DNA from 3 places in the Photobacterium damselae subsp. damselae genome. Region 2 is predicted to be linked to each of the others. Evidence: riboswitches for the same ligand, from Rfam matches in the RefSeq annotation. Region 2 holds a riboswitch; each other region holds the start of a gene.
The links. A riboswitch is a leader RNA that binds a small molecule or an ion and turns the genes downstream of it on or off. The one in region 2 is predicted to bind lysine.
Positions count from the first base shown of each region.

Region 1 (6,033 bases), on a different replicon from region 2:
TCGCTTTAAACGTTTAATTAAAGAAGAGCTATACGATGAAGCACTAGAAGTTGCGCGTCAGCAGGTTGAAGCTGGCGCTCAAATTATCGATATCAATATGGATGAGGGAATGCTAGATGCTAAAGCGGCCATGGTGCGTTTTCTTAACCTCTGTGCGACAGAACCTGAAATTGCCAAAGTTCCTATTATGGTCGATTCATCTAAATGGGAGGTGATTGAGGCTGGACTTCAATGTGTACAGGGTAAGCCAATTGTTAACTCCATTTCATTAAAAGAAGGTAAAGCGAAGTTTATTGAGCAAGCTAAGCTGATTCAGCGTTATGGCGCCGCTGTGATTGTGATGGCGTTTGATGAAGAAGGGCAAGCTGATACCCGTGAGCGTAAAGTTGAGATTTGCACTCAGGCTTATCGTATCTTAGTTGATGAAGTTGGGTTCGCGCCTGAAGATATTATTTTTGACCCTAATATCTTTGCTGTTGCTACGGGTATTGAAGAACACAACAATTATGCGGTTGATTTTATTGAAGCCGTTGGTGAGATAAAAGCAACACTACCCCATGCGATGATTTCAGGGGGCGTGTCGAATGTGTCGTTTTCTTTTCGTGGAAATGATCCTGTTCGTGAGGCGATCCATGCTGTTTTCTTGTATTACTGCTTTCAAAAAGGCATGGATATGGGGATCGTTAATGCAGGGCAACTGGCTATTTATGACGATCTGCCACAAGAGTTACGTCAAGCGGTAGAAGATGTTGTCCTTAATTTACGTGAAGACAGTACTGAGCGTTTATTGGATATTGCTGAGAAATACCGCGGTACAAGTAAAGTAGAGGAAGATCGCTCGGCCCAAGAGTGGCGCAGTTGGCCTGTTGAAAAACGATTAGAGCATGCCTTGGTAAAAGGCATAACTGAATTTATTGTTGAAGATACCGAGCAAGCCCGAGCATTAGCCGCTAAACCGTTAGAAGTCATCGAAGGGCCTTTAATGGCAGGAATGAATGTGGTAGGGGATCTCTTTGGTGAAGGGCGTATGTTCTTGCCTCAGGTGGTGAAATCTGCCCGAGTGATGAAACAAGCGGTTGCTTACCTCGAACCTTTTATTAATGCTGAAAAACAGGCTGGAAGTTCAAACGGCAAGATTTTATTGGCAACGGTAAAAGGGGATGTTCATGATATTGGCAAGAATATTGTGGGTGTAGTATTGCAGTGTAATAACTATGAAATTATCGATTTAGGCGTGATGGTTTCGTGTGAACAGATCTTAAAAGTTGCCAAAGAAGAGCAGGTTGATATTGTTGGATTAAGTGGCTTGATCACACCTTCGTTGGATGAAATGGTTCATGTTGCCAAAGAGATGGAGCGCCAAGGTTTTGAGCTTCCGTTATTGATTGGTGGAGCGACTACTTCAAAAGCGCATACTGCGGTAAAAATTGAACAAAACTATCACGCTCCTGTGGTGTATGTCTCTAATGCCTCAAGAGCGGTAGGTGTTTGTTCTGCTCTGTTATCCGAGACTCAACGAGAAGATTTTATTGCTCGTTTAGATAAAGAGTATGAGGTTGTGCGCGATCAACACAGTAGGAAAAAGCCGCGTTCAGCCCCGATTACGCTGGAACAAGCAAGGGAGAATTGTGCTCACATCGATTGGCAAGCCTATCAACCGCCACAGCCGAAAAGCAAGGGAATACATACCATTATTGATTGTTCGGTTGCCACATTACGACAATATATCGATTGGACTCCATTTTTTATGACTTGGTCATTAAGTGGTAAGTATCCTACGATTTTACGTCATGAAGTGGTTGGTGAAGAGGCCACGAAACTGTTTAATGAAGCCAATGCTCTATTAGATAAGATTGAACAAGAGGGAATCATCAAGGCAAACGGTGTCTGCGGTTTTTTCCCTGCCAACAGTGTTGGTGATGATATTGAAGTCTACACCGATGAATCACGCCAGCATGTCTTAACTCGTTTGCATCATTTGCGTCAACAGACCGCAAAACCTAAAGGGGCCAACTACTGTTTATCAGATTTTATTGCGCCTAAATCCTCACAACATCCTGACTGGATTGGGGCTTTTGCTGTGACAGGAGGAATTGGAGAGAGTGAATTAGCAGCACAATTTAAAGCTCAAGGTGACGATTATAATGCGATCTTAATTCAAGCGGTGGCAGATCGATTGGCCGAAGCATTTGCTGAATATCTTCACCAACAAGTGCGAACTCAGTTGTGGGGATATAGCCCGAATGAAGATCTCTCTAATGACGATTTGATCCGAGAAAAGTATCAGGGGATCCGTCCAGCTCCCGGTTATCCTGCTTGCCCAGAACATACGGAGAAAGGAACATTGTGGCAGTTGCTTGATGTTGAAGAACGAACGGGGATGAGTTTGACCGAAAGTTATGCCATGTGGCCGGGCGCATCTGTATCGGGATGGTATTTTTCGCATCCAGAGGCGCGTTATTTCGCAGTGGCTCAGATCCAGCAAGATCAAGCGTTGGATTATGCTAACCGTAAAGGGTGGAATGAGCGAGAAATCGAAAAGTGGCTTGGACCTAACTTAAATTAATCAATATGAAAAAGGCGCTTATCTTTTGTTGAAAGCGCCTTTTTTATCTCATCTCTTTTTTTATTCGATTACCTGTTGATGCAAGACTTTAATGATCTCTTTGGCATCTGGTTCTTGGACTAAAAGGCAGAGGTTGTGGGCACTTGCACCATAACAGATCATGCGAAGGTTAAAGTCAGCTAATGCGCCAAAGACTTGTTTTGCTGCTCCTTTACTTTCACTCATCCCATTACCAATCAGCGCCGCCAAACACAGGCCTTGTTCAATATCGACTCGACAAAGTTGGCTTAATTCTGCAATAGCAGCTTCTGGTAAGGTAGGTGCGCCACCACTGGTATCGGTTTTATCTAAGGTGAGTGACACACTGACTTCTGATGTTGTGATCAGATCGACTGAGATCTTGTGAGCGGCCAAAATGCGAAAGACTTCGGCAAGAAATCCGTAAGCTTGAAACATATTTAAGCTAGTGAGTGTCACCATAGTTTGATTACAACGTAGGGCTAAAGCGCGAAATAGAGGCGCTTCGCTAACATGCTGGCGGATCCATGTTCCCCCTAACTCAGGCTGTTTTGATGAGCCAATAAATACTGGTATTTGCTGACGAATGGCTGGTAATAACGTAGATGGATGCAGTATTTTGGCGCCAAATGTTGCCATTTCTGCCGCTTCAGTAAAACTGATCTCTTGGATCGGTTTTGCTGCTGCCGTAATTCGTGGATCTGTGGTGTAAATCCCCGGGACATCAGTCCAGATCTCTAAGGTCTCAGCATCAAGCGCTTCTGCGATAAGGGCGGCACTATAATCGCTACCACCTCGACCTAAGGTTGTGGTTTGCCCCGCTTCGTTAGAGCCAATAAAGCCTTGAGATACGACGATACCTTGCTCTAGTAACGGGATGAGATGTTGTTGGGTTTGCTGACGTAATACCGCAATATCTGGAGTTGCTCGACCAAATTGATCATTAGTTCGCATGATCGGACGAATATCACAACGAATACTAGGGGCATCGAGCTCATTGAGAACTTGAGTAAATAAGTAGGTTGAGAGTAATTCGCCATGTGCGACTAATTCATCAGTTAGAGCCAGTGTTGGGTGAGTTGCTGCTTGTTGTGATAATTGAGTAACTTGTGCCAGCAATAGTTCTAGTTGAGGCTCTACAAGCTGAGGTGATTGAAGTTGTTGAGCGATATTGTGATGAATTGTGCGCAGCTGTTCTAAACGTTGTTCTCGAAGTGATAGATCGCTAATTCCTGCCGCTAATTCCACTAAAATATTGGTCACACCGGAACAGGCACTAATAAGTACGACTTTGGTTGCTGGATTATTTTTAACAACCAGAGCGCTAAGTTGCATTGCGTGGTGATCGGCAACACTGGTTCCGCCAAACTTAGCGACGGTCAGTGATGGGTGAGAGGCAGTTCCGTTGTGTTCAAGACTCATAAATGAATCCCCCTTAGTAAAACAATAATGAATAAACATTTATCGGGAGGGATATTCCCAACATCCAATTGTCAGGAGAGCCGATCAGAGACCTAGCCAGAATGCTAATGGGATCTATGGTGATCAGAAGCTCTCCACCTAAGCCAAACCGTGGCTATTAGGTGACAGCCCAAAGGATTCAACCTTTAAGGCCGATAACAACAATCCCCAATTGATGCTATCTCGGCGTTACTCCCCCTGACAAAATCACCTAGGAGTGGGGCTCCGTAATTTTGCTGCCTGGGTAACGCTCCTCTTCTGCTGCAATGCGAAATACTTATCTCACATGAACAAAAAACAATCTCATTGAATAGGATTTGGCATACCCTTGTCAATGGCTAATCTAAATATTTATGCAGAAAAAGAAAAATTATTGCAACAGGGGCAATGGACGAAATAAAACGGAGAGAAATAAAATTAAGATGGGAAATAAATTTGTTTTCTGATTGGCTGCATCATACTCTGTCAAAGATAACGTGAAATACACCATAATAATCAAGGAGTGAAGTCTATGGCGATCACCTCATTTCAGCCACCTCGTCGAGTGTTAATGGGTCCCGGCCCTTCTGATATTTATCCGCAAGTATTACAAGCATTAAGTCGTCCCACTATTGGTCATCTAGATCCCTTATTTATCACCATGATGGATGAGTTAAAAGCGCTATTACAGTATGCCTTTCAAACGCAAAATCCATTTACGATTGCTGTTTCAGCCCCTGGTAGCGCAGGAATGGAAGCGTGCTTTGTTAATTTAGTTGAGCCTGGCGATAAAGTGGTGGTATGTCGTAATGGCGTATTTGGTCAACGCATGGTCGAAAATGTTGAGCGTTGTGGTGGGGTTGCTGTGACGGTTGATAATACTTGGGGGGAACCTGTTTCTCCTGAATTATTAGAACAAACCTTGAACCAACATCCAGATGCTAAGATTGTGGCTTTTGTGCATGCTGAAACTTCAACGGGAGCACTAAGCGATGCCAAAACCTTGGCTGAAATTGCTCGCCGATTTGATTGCTTGACCATTGTTGATGCCGTAACTTCGCTCGGTGGTGTGCCATTGCTGGTGGACGAATGGCAACTCGATGCTGTGTACTCTGGTAGTCAAAAGTGTCTATCTTGTGTGCCGGGTCTTGCTCCTTTAACTTTTTCGGCTAAAGCATTAGAGAAAATCGCTTCGCGTCAGCACAAAGTACAGAGTTGGTTTTTGGATCAAAGTCTTGTTCTGGGTTATTGGAATGGTGGGGCAAAACGCAGTTATCATCATACTGCTCCTGTTAACAGCCTTTATGCCTTACATGAAGCTTTGTTGTTATTGCAGCAAGAAGGATTAGAGCACGCTTGGCAACGACACCAAGAGATGCATCAAGAGCTTAAAGCTGGCTTAATGGAATTAGGGATTGAGTTTGTGGTCGATGAGGCATATCGCTTGCCACAGTTAAATGCTGTTTATATACCGCAAGGGGTTGATGATGCTGCGGTAAGGCAAACATTGTTGGAGCGATATAACTTAGAGATTGGTGCTGGGTTAGGAGATCTTGCAGGTAAAGCGTGGCGTATTGGTTTGATGGGTTATGGCGCTAGAGCTGAAAATGTCGCTCTGTGTGTTAAGGCATTAGCCCAAACTTTGCGATGAGTCGCTATCAGGTTGGGTAATAAAAAACGGCGATATCACTATCGCCGTTTTTGCTATTTAGCTTGACTCAATTGAGGCTTCGCTTGAGTTGTTACTGCTTGAGAGTGGCTGAAGCTCATATTCGGAAAAAGAAATTGGGCCTCTTGTTCTATCTGTTTGGCTTGTTTGTGATTATTGAGTTGGTTATAAGCCAAGATCAGATTTTGATACAGAGCTGGACGAGGCCAAGTTTGAGCCTTAATGGTTGCCCAGTTAATATAATCTTCAATAAGTTGCGGCTTTTCTGTCGCTATACCTATTTGTAATTGCGTGACATGAAGATCCCATTCAAAGCGATTTTGCCATGCCCATGGGTTAT
Region 1 is NZ_CP146970.1:2,954,259-2,960,291, reverse strand. It holds gene metH (methionine synthase) at 1-2,566, shown strand, start outside; gene lysC (lysine-sensitive aspartokinase 3) at 2,627-4,006, opposite strand; lysine riboswitch at 4,126-4,311, opposite strand; gene WAX86_RS13495 (alanine--glyoxylate aminotransferase family protein) at 4,557-5,675, shown strand; gene WAX86_RS13490 (PglL family O-oligosaccharyltransferase) at 5,729-6,033, opposite strand, start outside.
Region 1: it holds a riboswitch for lysine, as region 2 does, so the genes downstream of both, lysC (lysine-sensitive aspartokinase 3) here and lysC (lysine-sensitive aspartokinase 3) in region 2, are expected to answer to the same signal.

Region 2 (6,033 bases):
TTCGCAACGAAGCAATCGACTTTCAGCGACGATTTGGGCAAATAACTTAGTAAAGTCATCTTGCGTTAATAACGGGTTTAAGATGGTAATTTTCAATGTTACCTCCCCCTCAATAACGGTTTCACCCAACACAGCAACCCCTTTTACCAATAGTTGATGGCGTAAAGTTCGATGCAATTGATCCCGTTGACCTTGATCCATCTCTGGTAAATTCACGCGAAATAGAACCGTTGATAATTGTGGTGTAGCAACCAAGTAAAGTGCAGGTGTTTCAGTAATTAATGCTGCTGCAACTTGTGCTAAATCAACGGTTTTACCGACCATATTACCAAGCCCATTTTCACCAAGAGTACGCAAAGTCATAAACAGCTTTAGCGCATCAAAACGTCGAGTCGTTGATAACGATTTATCGACTAAGTTAGGTAGGGTGTCGGTCTCCCGGTTGAGATAGTCTGCGCGATGAAGCAAGAAACGGAAGTTAGCTTTATCTTTAACTAACAAAGCGCCACAACTGATTGGTTGATAGAACAACTTATGGAAATCGACCGTAACAGAATCTGCTTTCTCAATACCGCTCAAACGGGACTTATATGGTGATAACTGTAAAGCTGAACCGTATGCAGCATCAACATGAAGCCATAACTCAAACTTCTTCGCGATATCAGCAATCGTTTCAATTGGATCAATTGCACCATGATCGGTTGTTCCAGCCGTTGCAACTACAGCAAATGGCATAAGTCCTTGTGCTTTCAAATCAGAAAGCGTTTGCTCAAGCGCAGCTGGCTCAATAACACCATTACGATTACTGCTTACCGTTACAACTGCATTTTCACCAAGCCCCATCTGGCCTGCCGCTTTTTTCACAGTAAAATGGCTAGTTTGGGAACAAACAATTCGTAGCTTTGTAAAATAATCTGGCAATCCCTGTTTTTGGACATGATGACCAGAGAAACGCTCAATCATCGCATCACGAGCAAGTAAGAGCCCCATCTGATTACTTTGCGTACCACCGCTAGTAAACGTTGCATCACCTTGCTCAGAGAAACCAAATACTTGAGCAACCCAATTGCACATATGTTGCTCAAGATAAGTTGCACTGGACGCTTGATCCCAAGAGTCCATAGACTGATTAAGTGCCGATAAAATCAATTCTGCAACCAATGCAGGTAGCAACGGTGGTGTATGCAAATGAGCAATACAGTTTGGGTGTTGCACCATCACCGCATTTTTGGCTACCGTATTAACAGCATCTAAGGTAGATTGGGTTATATCACCATTGCCATCTTTTGGAATAACCATCTGATTAATCAACGTTTCTAATTGCTCTGGAGCCATGCCAGAATACGGTTTGTCGGCTTCAGAAAATACGGTAACCATCTGCTTTAATGCAAACGATAATTTTTCTAGATATGCGTCAGCCCCGCCCGGGCCACAGCTAATAAACTGTGATTTCCAGTCTGAGTATGTCATGTCAGCTTTGCTCTTTTATGCTGTAGCTAGAATGGCGTGATCAATCACATCGGCAACAAAATCAATTTGCGCACTGTTGATAATCATTGGTGGTAGGAAGCGAAGTACACAACCACTGCGTCCACCTTTCTCGATAATTAATCCACGCTCTAATGCTGCACGTTGAATCGCAATTGCACGTTCACCGTTTGCTAAATATTGTCCAAAACGGTTCTTTTGCTCTGGGTGAACAATTTCAATACCTAGCATCAAGCCACGACCACGAACTTCACCGATGCAAGGGTGCTTTTTCTGGAGCTCTAACAGATGGCGAGTTAGACGATCACCCATAGCTTGAGCATTTGCAACGAGGTTATCGCGCTGAATAATTTCAAGTGCTTTTGCCCCAGTAGCCATAGCTAACTGATTACCGCGGAAAGTACCTGTGTGCTCACCTGGACGCCATGAATCGATGGATTTATCAAACGCCAATACAGACAGAGGTAAACCACCACCAACAGCTTTTGACATCACAAGAATATCGGGATGAATACCTGAATATTCGTAGGCAAAATGAGAACCTGATTTACCAATGCCACATTGGATCTCATCAAAAATTAACAGGATATCTAATTCTTTTGTTATACGACGTAGCTCTTGTAACCAAAATGCTGGAGCGGGAATAACACCGCCTTCACCTTGAATTGGCTCCACAATGATTGCAGCTGGCTTTTGAATACCACTTTCAACATCATTAAGAACATGTTCGATATAACGAATACTTTGCCACGCACCAGCATCACCACCTAAACCAAATGGACAGCGGTAACTGTATGGGAAAGGAAGAAAATGTACGTCAGCCATTAGACCAGTTCGGCGCTCTTTCGCACCTAAATTACCCGTCATAGCCATCGCGCCATTTGTCATACCATGGTATCCGCCATGAAAAGCAAAAATAGTATTACGACCTGTCGTTTGCTTAGCCAGTTTAATCGCCGCTTCTACACCATCGGCTCCTGATGGACCACAAAATTGAATTTTTGCGTTATCAGCAAATGACTTTGGTAAAAAACCTAGCAGCGTCTGAATAAATTTGTCTTTTGTTGGGGTTGTAAGATCTAAGGTTTGATAAGGAACACCTGATGCTAGAGCATCTGTGATCGCTTTATTGATCTCTGGATGGTTATATCCCAAAGCCAACGTACCGGCACCCGCGAGACAGTCAAGATATTGTTGACCACGAGTATCAGTCACAATAACGCCATCCGCACGCTCAATCGCAATAGGAATACGACGCGGATAAGATCGAACCTCAGACTCTTGTTGTGATTGACGGGACAGAACGGCGTCCGGCCCTAAATCACGTAAAACAGTTGATGACGGGACGCCGAAAATCTGGCTTTCAGAATCAAGGATTTTTTCGTTGTTCATAGACGATTCCTTACATAAATCCAAGTGTAAGAACCGCGCATTCTTTTTCAAGGAAAGCGCACAATAAGGCAAAACAAACTGTGTTTTACCCCCAGTGGGAGGGAAGTTGACCCCGCAATGCTGGTCATCAGCCCCCGTGCCCGAACCAGTCGGTGCCGCTTACCGATCTCCACGTTACTAATATCAAAAAGAGTAAACTTAATAACGCTTCTTCGATATTTAAATACTAAATTCAATAAAGGTAATTATTATTGAATCTAATTAAATTTAGTTCCGTTAATGTATTCAGAACCTAACGGGGTCGAAAACATACAGTAAAAAATCTTAATGTAAATATATTTTTTAATTTTTTTAAATTTTATATTCACGTTAAATCATAATAAAATCATCAATACCAAAAAAGTATGTTTTATATATTTACAAGTAATTTAGCTCTTACTTATAAAAAAACCAAGATGCTAATTAACAGAATAAACAACCACGCCAATAAAATAGAGTGTAGACTCTATTTATTAGGCTGAATGCTTAAATTTATATTCTCGCTAATAAAATCAATGAACTTACCAATATAAAACATCGTACACTTAATATCACCACTGCTTTTAAAAATTAACTTAAATCAAATTTTGAAATTAAATCAAAAAATATCGTTGACAGCACGATGATAAAAATATCCAATGTATAGCAACTGAAGATGCCGCGATCATTTCGATCAGAGCGAATCAGAAGAGGAGCGTTAACCAGGTAGTCAATGTGCGGAGCCCTAAACTCCAATGTACCTTGACCAGGGGGTTAACGCTGAGACAAAACGCGTTTTGGGACGCGATTGTCGGCCTAGAAAGTTGATTCTTTCGGGCCGTCACCTGTGCGGCACAGGTGGAGAGCTTCTGGTAGAGACCGTTGGTCCTCGCCCTCAACTCAAAACCCTCCCCGCCCCAGGTGAAACCATGTTTTCTCTTACCAAGGGGGTGTACCGAAAATGAAGAAGGTAACTGTCGCTAAATTTGGCGGCACCAGCGTGGCAGATTTTGCCGCAATGATGAATTCAGCAACCATAGTTCGCAACAATCCAGATACCCGATTAGTTGTTATAAGTGCTTGTTCTGGCGTAACAAATATACTCGTCGAACTAGCTAACGGTGTGGCAGATGTTGATCGCCGCAGCGCTCTTATTAAACAATTAACTCGCATTCATTTTGCTATTCTTGAGCAATTGTCACCATGTACAGACACTGCAATAAAAGTTTCTGAACTGATTGATAATATTGCATTTCTATCAGAATCCGCAGCTCAGCATACCCATGATCAGCTTAGTGATCAGATGGTGGCATGTGGAGAGTTACTATCCACTTTCGTCTTTACTCATCTGATGAAAGATCTCGGCATTCCAGCAGTGCGTTTTGACGTCCGTGATGTAATGCGTACAGATAGCCATTTTGGTCAAGCAGAACCAAATCTAGACGCGATTCAAACATTATCGGCTCAATATCTATTACCACAAATAAAAGAGCATGTTGTTGTTACCCAAGGATTTATTGGGGCAGATAACCATAACTATACGACAACATTAGGTCGTGGTGGCAGTGATTACAGTGCGGCTCTACTTGCAGAAGCCATTGATGCAGAAACGCTTGAGATCTGGACTGATGTTCCAGGGATTTACAGTACTGATCCTCGTGTCGCACCGAATGCGATGCCAATTGCTGAAATCAGCTTTAAAGAAGCCTCTGAAATGGCAAATTTTGGTGCAAAAATTCTTCATCCAGCGACATTGATTCCTGCAATGCGTAAGCAAGTTCCTGTTTTTGTTGGATCATCTAAAGAACCTCATCGTGGTGGAACATGGATTCGTCAAGCAGCCAATACCGAACCTATTTTTCGAGCGATTGCCCTACGCAGTAATCAAGCTCTTGTCACTCTAAATAATATACATTCTGTACATAACAGCGGATTTTTGGCTCAAGTATTTGCTATTTTAGCAAAGCATAATGTCTCTGTTGATCTCATGACAACCTCTGATGGTTGCCTATCTTTAACCTTAAACCAAGCCACAACTCGTGGTGGTCTACCTCAATTACCTTTTGAAGTTGAACAAGAATTATCACTACTTTGTCAGGTAAAAGTAGAAAATAATCTAAGCTTGATTGCGCTTATAGGAAATAAAATGGATGAAAAACATGGAACATGTTCTCAGATATTCTCTTCCCTTGAGCCATATAACTTACAAATGATCTGCTATGGTGCTAGTGAACATAGTTTATGTTTTCTTGCCGACGAAAATAGTTCGAGTGAAATCGTTCAAACGCTCCATAGGCGTATTTTCGAATAGCAAAAAATAGTCATCAAAATAAGTTTAAATAATATTCTCTAATTAATTTTAGGGAAGGGATTTCTATTATCTCAAGATAATTGATTTTTAATATCGTTATATTTAGCGAGGATGAGTTATATCTAAAATAACTCTCATCGTATGGAAGAGAACACCATGAAATTAAAAGTAGGTTTTATTGGTTGGCGCGGAATGGTCGGCTCCGTATTAATGCAGCGAATGTTGGAAGAACAAGATTTTGCAAATATTGAGACCGTATTCTTCTCTACCTCACAGGTCGGCCAACAGATTCCATCTTGGATAAAAGCAATCACAAAGACAGAATCTAACTTAGCTGATGCCTATGATTTAGAGCAACTAAGACAATTAGATATCATAGTGACATGCCAAGGTGGTGATTATACCAATAAAACTTACCAGCCCTTACGCCAATTAGGATGGAACGGCTATTGGATCGATGCGGCATCTTCATTACGTATGGCCGATGACAGCATCATTGTACTTGATCCAATTAACCAAGATCAGATCCATAATGGCATTCAGCAAGGTATAAAAACCTATGTTGGGGGTAACTGTACAGTCAGTTTAATGCTTATGGCAATTGGCGGCTTATATCAAGCGGGTCTTGTTGAATGGATGACATCGCAAACCTATCAAGCGGCTTCTGGCGCAGGGGCACAAAACATGCGAGAGCTCATTGAACAAATGGGATCAATTTATTCCTCCGTCAATACTGAGCTTCAAGCCGCGACTTCTATTTTAGACATTGATCGCATGGTAGCAACAACGCTACGTGACTCAGAGTTTCCTACATCTGCATTTGG
Region 2 is NZ_CP146971.1:47,678-53,710, reverse strand. It holds partial or broken gene WAX86_RS15225 (pyridoxal phosphate-dependent class III aminotransferase) at 1-2,880, opposite strand, end outside; lysine riboswitch at 3,599-3,775, shown strand; gene lysC (lysine-sensitive aspartokinase 3) at 3,860-5,209, shown strand; gene asd (aspartate-semialdehyde dehydrogenase) at 5,366-6,033, shown strand, end outside.

Region 3 (6,033 bases), on a different replicon from region 2:
TTGATTCTTATTTTGATGTAAATACTAAACAGTACCAAGTCTATCAATTTACTGGGGATGAAAAACGGACTCAAATAACTCAGTGGCAAACTGAGGAGTGGGTAAAAGAAGTTCAGCAACGTGGTGCCGGTGAAATTGTACTAAATATGATGAATCAAGACGGTGTACGTAATGGCTATGATCTCACACAGCTCAGTAATATTCGGCAAGTTTGTCATGTTCCTTTAATCGCCTCTGGTGGTGCGGGGGAAATGTCTCACTTCGCTCAAGCCTTTAATCAAACAAATGTTGATGGCGCTTTAGCAGCATCGGTATTTCATAAGCAGATCATTAATATTGGTCAATTAAAACGCTATTTAAAACAGCAAAATGTGGAGATCCGACTATGAGCTTAATAACAGAGATTAATTGGGAAAAAGTTGGTGGTTTAATTCCAGTCATAGTTCAAGATAGCCGGACACAAAAAGTATTAATGCTTGGCTATATGAATGATGCCGCGCTCAGTAGTACATTAGATACTCATAAAGTGACATTTTGGTCTCGTACTAAACAGCGTTTATGGATGAAAGGCGAAAGTTCTGGAAATATATTAAAGCTTGAAGAGATAAAACTCGATTGCGATCAAGATACCTTACTTATTCAAGCTATTCCGGTAGGACCAACTTGTCATCGAAATACCGAAACCTGTTTTGATGATAAAGACATTGAGTTATCTGCCGCTTCTCCCCTTTTCTTACAGCAATTAGAACAAGTACTCGCAAGTCGTAAAGGGGCTGATCCAAAATCATCTTATACCGCCAGTTTATACGCACGAGGAACCAAACGTATATCGCAAAAAGTGGGAGAAGAAGGTGTAGAAGTAGCATTAGCAGCAACTTCAGGAGATAAAGAAGAATTAATTTGTGAATCGGCAGATCTGCTATATCACTTATTAGTCCTACTACAAGATCAAGGCTTATCATTGCAGGATGTATTAAATAAACTACACCAAAGACACAATGAATAACTAAATAATAAGAGATAGCTTCTGTCTTATTAGGAGAAAAAATGCCAGCATATTAACGCTGGCATTTCTTATCGCAATAACTTCTTATCGCAACAAACAGATATTATCGAATCATATCAAGATACAATTGCTCTACTTTTGTTCGAGCCCATTCTGTACGGCGCAGAAACTTAAGACTCGATTTAATGCTAGGATCATGAGTAAAACAACGAATATTAATTCGGTAGCCAAGTTCATCCCAGCCATAATGTTCAACTAACTCTGTCAGTAATTTCTCTAACGTTATACCGTGTAACGGATTATTTTTCTGTGTCATAAAATTAACTTAACGTCCTAACGCTTCTTTATAATGAGTACGACAAACGGAAACGTAGCGATCATTACCACCAATTTCAACCTGATCCCCATCTGCAATTGCGCGGCCGGTCTCATCTTGGCGGATAACCATATTAGCTTTACGACCACAGTGACAAATTGTTTTTAATTCAACTAATTTATCAGCCCATGATAATAGATAACGACTGCCTTCAAATAGTTCACCTCGAAAATCAGTGCGCAATCCATAACATAATACTGGAATATGTAATTTATCAACCACTTCAGTTAATTGATAAACCTGATCTTTAGTTAAAAATTGGCACTCATCAATTAATACACAATCTATTTTTTTCTCATTATGAATATCAGTAATTTGTGCATAAAGATCATCGGCATTATTGAATAGTTCAGCATCTTCTTGCAAACCAATTCGGGAGCTCACTTTACCTTTACCATATCGATCATCAATCGCTGCCGTAAAGATTAAAGGCGTCATACCACGTTCGCGGTAGTTAAATGATGATTGTAGTAAGGTTGTCGACTTACCCGCGTTCATCGCAGAGTAGTAGAAATACATTTGAGCCATTAGGTTCCCCAAATCGTTTGAAAATACATATCCAAAATTAGCGTGATGCTACAGAAATCTCCCCACAATGAAAAGCGAGATCATTAAGATTGGATCACAACAATAAAAAAAGCCTGCAAACTGTGCAGGCTTTAAGCAAGATGATGACTGTAATTATGCGGCGCTGGTGCTTGATACCGGGCGACGAGACCACCAAGATAGACCAAAACACATCACAACAAAGGTCAGTGTTGCCGCTAAGAAACTCACTGGTAGTGAATCTGTAATACCTAAAACAAGGAAACCTACAGCAGAAACAAACGCTACTGCTAAAGCATACGGTAGCTGTGTCGCGACATGATCAATATGATGACAACGCGCACCGGTTGAAGACAAAATCGTTGTATCGGAAATTGGTGAGCAGTGATCACCAAATACAGCACCAGCAAGAACACCTGCAAGCATAGGAAGCATTAATGTAATATCCGTTGCCCCCGCAAGATCACCTGCGATAGGAAGCATGATGCCAAACGTACCCCATGATGAACCAGTAGAGAATGCCATAATGCCTGACAAACAGAATAAAATAACAGGTAATAGCATTGGGTTAATATTACCCTGTACTAACGTTGATAAGTACTTACCTGTTTGAATATCGCCAATCACACTGCCGATGCTCCAAGCAAATAGCAGAATTAAAATAGCACCAAACATAGATTTAGCACCAATCCATAGCGTATTGGTTACATCAGCCATAGGTAAACGTTGACGAAGTACCGGAATAAGTGCACAAATCAAACCTAGCGTACCACCAAGAACAAGTGACTTACCTACGTTAGTATTTTCAAATGCGCCCAAGATATCAAATGGCTTACCTGCTGCGGCAAGACCTTCATTACCTGTATAAATCATAAAGAAGAAGGTAGCAAAAATAAGGACTAAGATAGGCCATACTAAATCGCCTACTCGACCTTTATCACTCTCTTTAATTTCAAGCTCTTCATCTAATGATTTTGCTTCATCAAGAGAATCACCTTCATCAAAGCCTCGACCGTGACTTGCTGCCATTTCATGCTTCTTCATTGGGCCCACATCCCACTGGAACCAAGCAACTACAAAGACCATTGCTAAAGCAAAGATTGCATAGAAGTTCATTGGTGCCAGTGTCATAAATGCACTCAATGGCGAGTACTCAGTTACACCGTGAGAAACTAAAATGCCACCAATTAAGGTAATGATATAAGCTCCCCAGCTTGATGCAGGCATAATCACACACATAGGTGCTGCTGTTGAATCAACAACATAAGCCAGTTTTGCTCGAGATACATAGAATCGGTCAGTGACAGGGCGTGCAATTGCACCTACTGCTAGGCTATTAAAATAGTCGTCAACAAAAATGAAAATACCTAAAAATGCAGCCAGTAGTTTTGCACCACGCTTACTCTTAATTTTAGTCTGAGCCCACTCAGCAAATGCTCGTGTACCACCAGATAAAGTTAATAGTGCCGTTGTCATGCCTAATAAAACAAGGAATAGCAAAATGCTTAAATTGCTATAATTTAGGTCGCCATCGACAACAAACAGCTCAGTCGCCGTCTGCTTTAAATACGAAAAGGTGTTGCCTAATGAAAAGTCGGTTAACAATAAAGCACCTAGTACAATACCAGCACCTAATGAAATTAATACACGACGTGTCAGAATAGCCAAACTTAACGCAACCAGAGGCGGTAAGATGGATACTAAAGAATGGGAATAATCTACAAAGTTCATGATCTCTATTACAACCGATCCAGGTTGGAGATCTACTGTCATTGATAAACACTTAGTCTTATCAAGAAGAGAAAAGGAAAGAAGGTTAACCCTCTCCTGACCCCACAGTAGCGCTCCATAGTTAATATTAAAATTTTACTATGGCAGTGTTGTACCTATTCGACACAACCCCAGCAAGAGGGTTTGATACCCTTCTCTTACTTCGGCATTGGCTCCTTTCTCTAACCGTCAATGGAATCACCCTCGAGTTAGTTACTTATAGACAATGCACCTCTACCCTTAGTCAAGGAAATTTCATTCTACGTAATGTCAGCTCATTTGCAACAACTTAGAATGAAAAAATGACAGTGTTTAGTGAATAATTTTGCAGCTATTTATAAAAAACACAGAATTATTCCTTATAGACAAAACAAGCATCTTCTAATGATTATGAAATTAACCGCATGTGTTATTAATATAAATATATGGATAGTCTTTTATTAATGCAGCCCACTTTGCAACGAGTTCATAATGATGAATACTTAAATTTTCGTAACAATAAATGATTATTTATAGATGGCAGACACTAGCATTAAAATAATAATAGTATTATTATTGTCAAATATAATTTAACGCTGCTATTATTATTCCAGTAGCCATATATAACAAACAGGAAATATAAATGTCTGATGCAATGAAAGCGCTATTAAATCTTCGTAGCCTTCGCGCACTTTCTCGTGAATACACTCTAGAACAACTACAAGAAGCTCTAGAAAAATTACAGACAGTTGTTAGCGAACGTGAAGAATCTGAAGCTGAAGAAATCGCTAAAGAAAATGAGCGTAACCAGAAACTAGAGCAATACCGTGAAATGCTATTAGCTGACGGTATTGATCCTGAAGAATTACTAGCTTCACTATCTAAAGCACCAAAAGCAAAGCGTGCTGCTCGTCCTGCTAAATATAAATTCATCGATGAAAACGGTGAAGAAAAAACTTGGACAGGTCAAGGCCGTACTCCAAGTGCTCTTAAAAAAGCACTTGATGAAGGCAAATCTCTTGAAGAGTTTGAGATCTAATCATTCTCAATACAAAAACCCGGCTTTTATGCCGGGTTTTTTATATTGTATTGTTAACATAAACATTCACATCATTTCAAAACAGCTTCGTTTATTACAACTATTTATATCCAACCAAAAGACTATTACTCTTCTTATCTATTCGTCGTATCGAAGTAATTGCAAATCATTTGTTCAATATCAATCATGACTTCTTGTTACTTTTTATTACACTATTATATATCTCGTAATGTATGCAGCTAAACTCATGATATAAAAAAGCTGAGTCTTCACTCAGCCTTTAAAAATATATTACCGTATTTGATCAGCTAAATGACTCACAGCTAAAGCAAAATAGTGAGATCGATTCCATTTTAATAGTGTTTGATAATTTTCATAGATCAAATATGCTCGTCCATGTTGATCATCGGGTTGAACTAACCATGCTTGAATATCTTCTGTTGGTAATTGCTGACCCGATACAGTGCGAACACCTAAAGCTTGCCATTGCGATAAAGTTTTACCTTTGTCCCTTTCAACACCAATAAGTGCCGAATTTAATGTTGTTGGTACTTTAACTTGACGTCCCCAAGTATATTCATCATTCCAACCAGATTTATGCAGATAATTAGCAGCAGAGGCAAAGACATCTTCTGTTGTATTCCAAATATCGGCTTTCCCGTCATTATTTCCATCAGCAGCAAAGGTTAAATAAGAACTAGGCATAAATTGAGGCTGGCCCATTGCTCCTGCCCATGAACCTTTCATTTCAGAAGGTTTTATATGACCTTCATTCAATATTTGCAATGCATCCATAACCTGGCCTCGGAAAAAAGCTTCACGGCGTCCTTCATAAGCCATAGTAGCTAAAGCTTCAACCACATTATATTTGCCAGTAAATTTACCAAAATTACTTTCAACGCCCCATAGCGCAACAATAAAGCGAGGCTGAACACCAAATTGTTTACCGATACGTTGTAAATCGGTGTAATGTTCGCGATATAAACGATTAGCTTGCTTTACTTTCCATTGAGGTACTGCTCTTGGGATATATTGATCAAGCGTTAGTTTTTTCTCTGGCTGATTTTTATCGGCTTTAACAGCACGATGCTTAAATTCGATACCCGTAAACGCTTCATTAATAATCTGTTCTGAAATTCCTTTTTCTCGCGCCTCTGCCTTTAAGCCTTCCACATATTTATCAAATCCTGCATCAGCTGCAAAAACTGATGATGACATCCCTAATCCAAATGCTACAAGAGCAGAAACTAGTCGCTTTTTCATAATGACCTTATTATGGTTTTACCGCAGCGTTTGCCGCTTTATATTCTTCTAACA
Region 3 is NZ_CP146970.1:1,118,540-1,124,572, reverse strand. It holds gene hisF (imidazole glycerol phosphate synthase subunit HisF) at 1-389, shown strand, start outside; gene hisIE (bifunctional phosphoribosyl-AMP cyclohydrolase/phosphoribosyl-ATP diphosphatase HisIE) at 386-1,006, shown strand; gene WAX86_RS05110 (VF530 family DNA-binding protein) at 1,110-1,322, opposite strand; gene WAX86_RS05105 (thymidine kinase) at 1,332-1,910, opposite strand; gene WAX86_RS05100 (Na+/H+ antiporter NhaC family protein) at 2,064-3,659, opposite strand; lysine riboswitch at 3,760-3,943, opposite strand; gene WAX86_RS05095 (H-NS family nucleoid-associated regulatory protein) at 4,321-4,716, shown strand; gene WAX86_RS05090 (lytic transglycosylase domain-containing protein) at 5,008-5,979, opposite strand; gene WAX86_RS05085 (YcgL domain-containing protein) at 5,990-6,033, opposite strand, start outside.
Region 3: it holds a riboswitch for lysine, as region 2 does, so the genes downstream of both, WAX86_RS05100 (Na+/H+ antiporter NhaC family protein) here and lysC (lysine-sensitive aspartokinase 3) in region 2, are expected to answer to the same signal.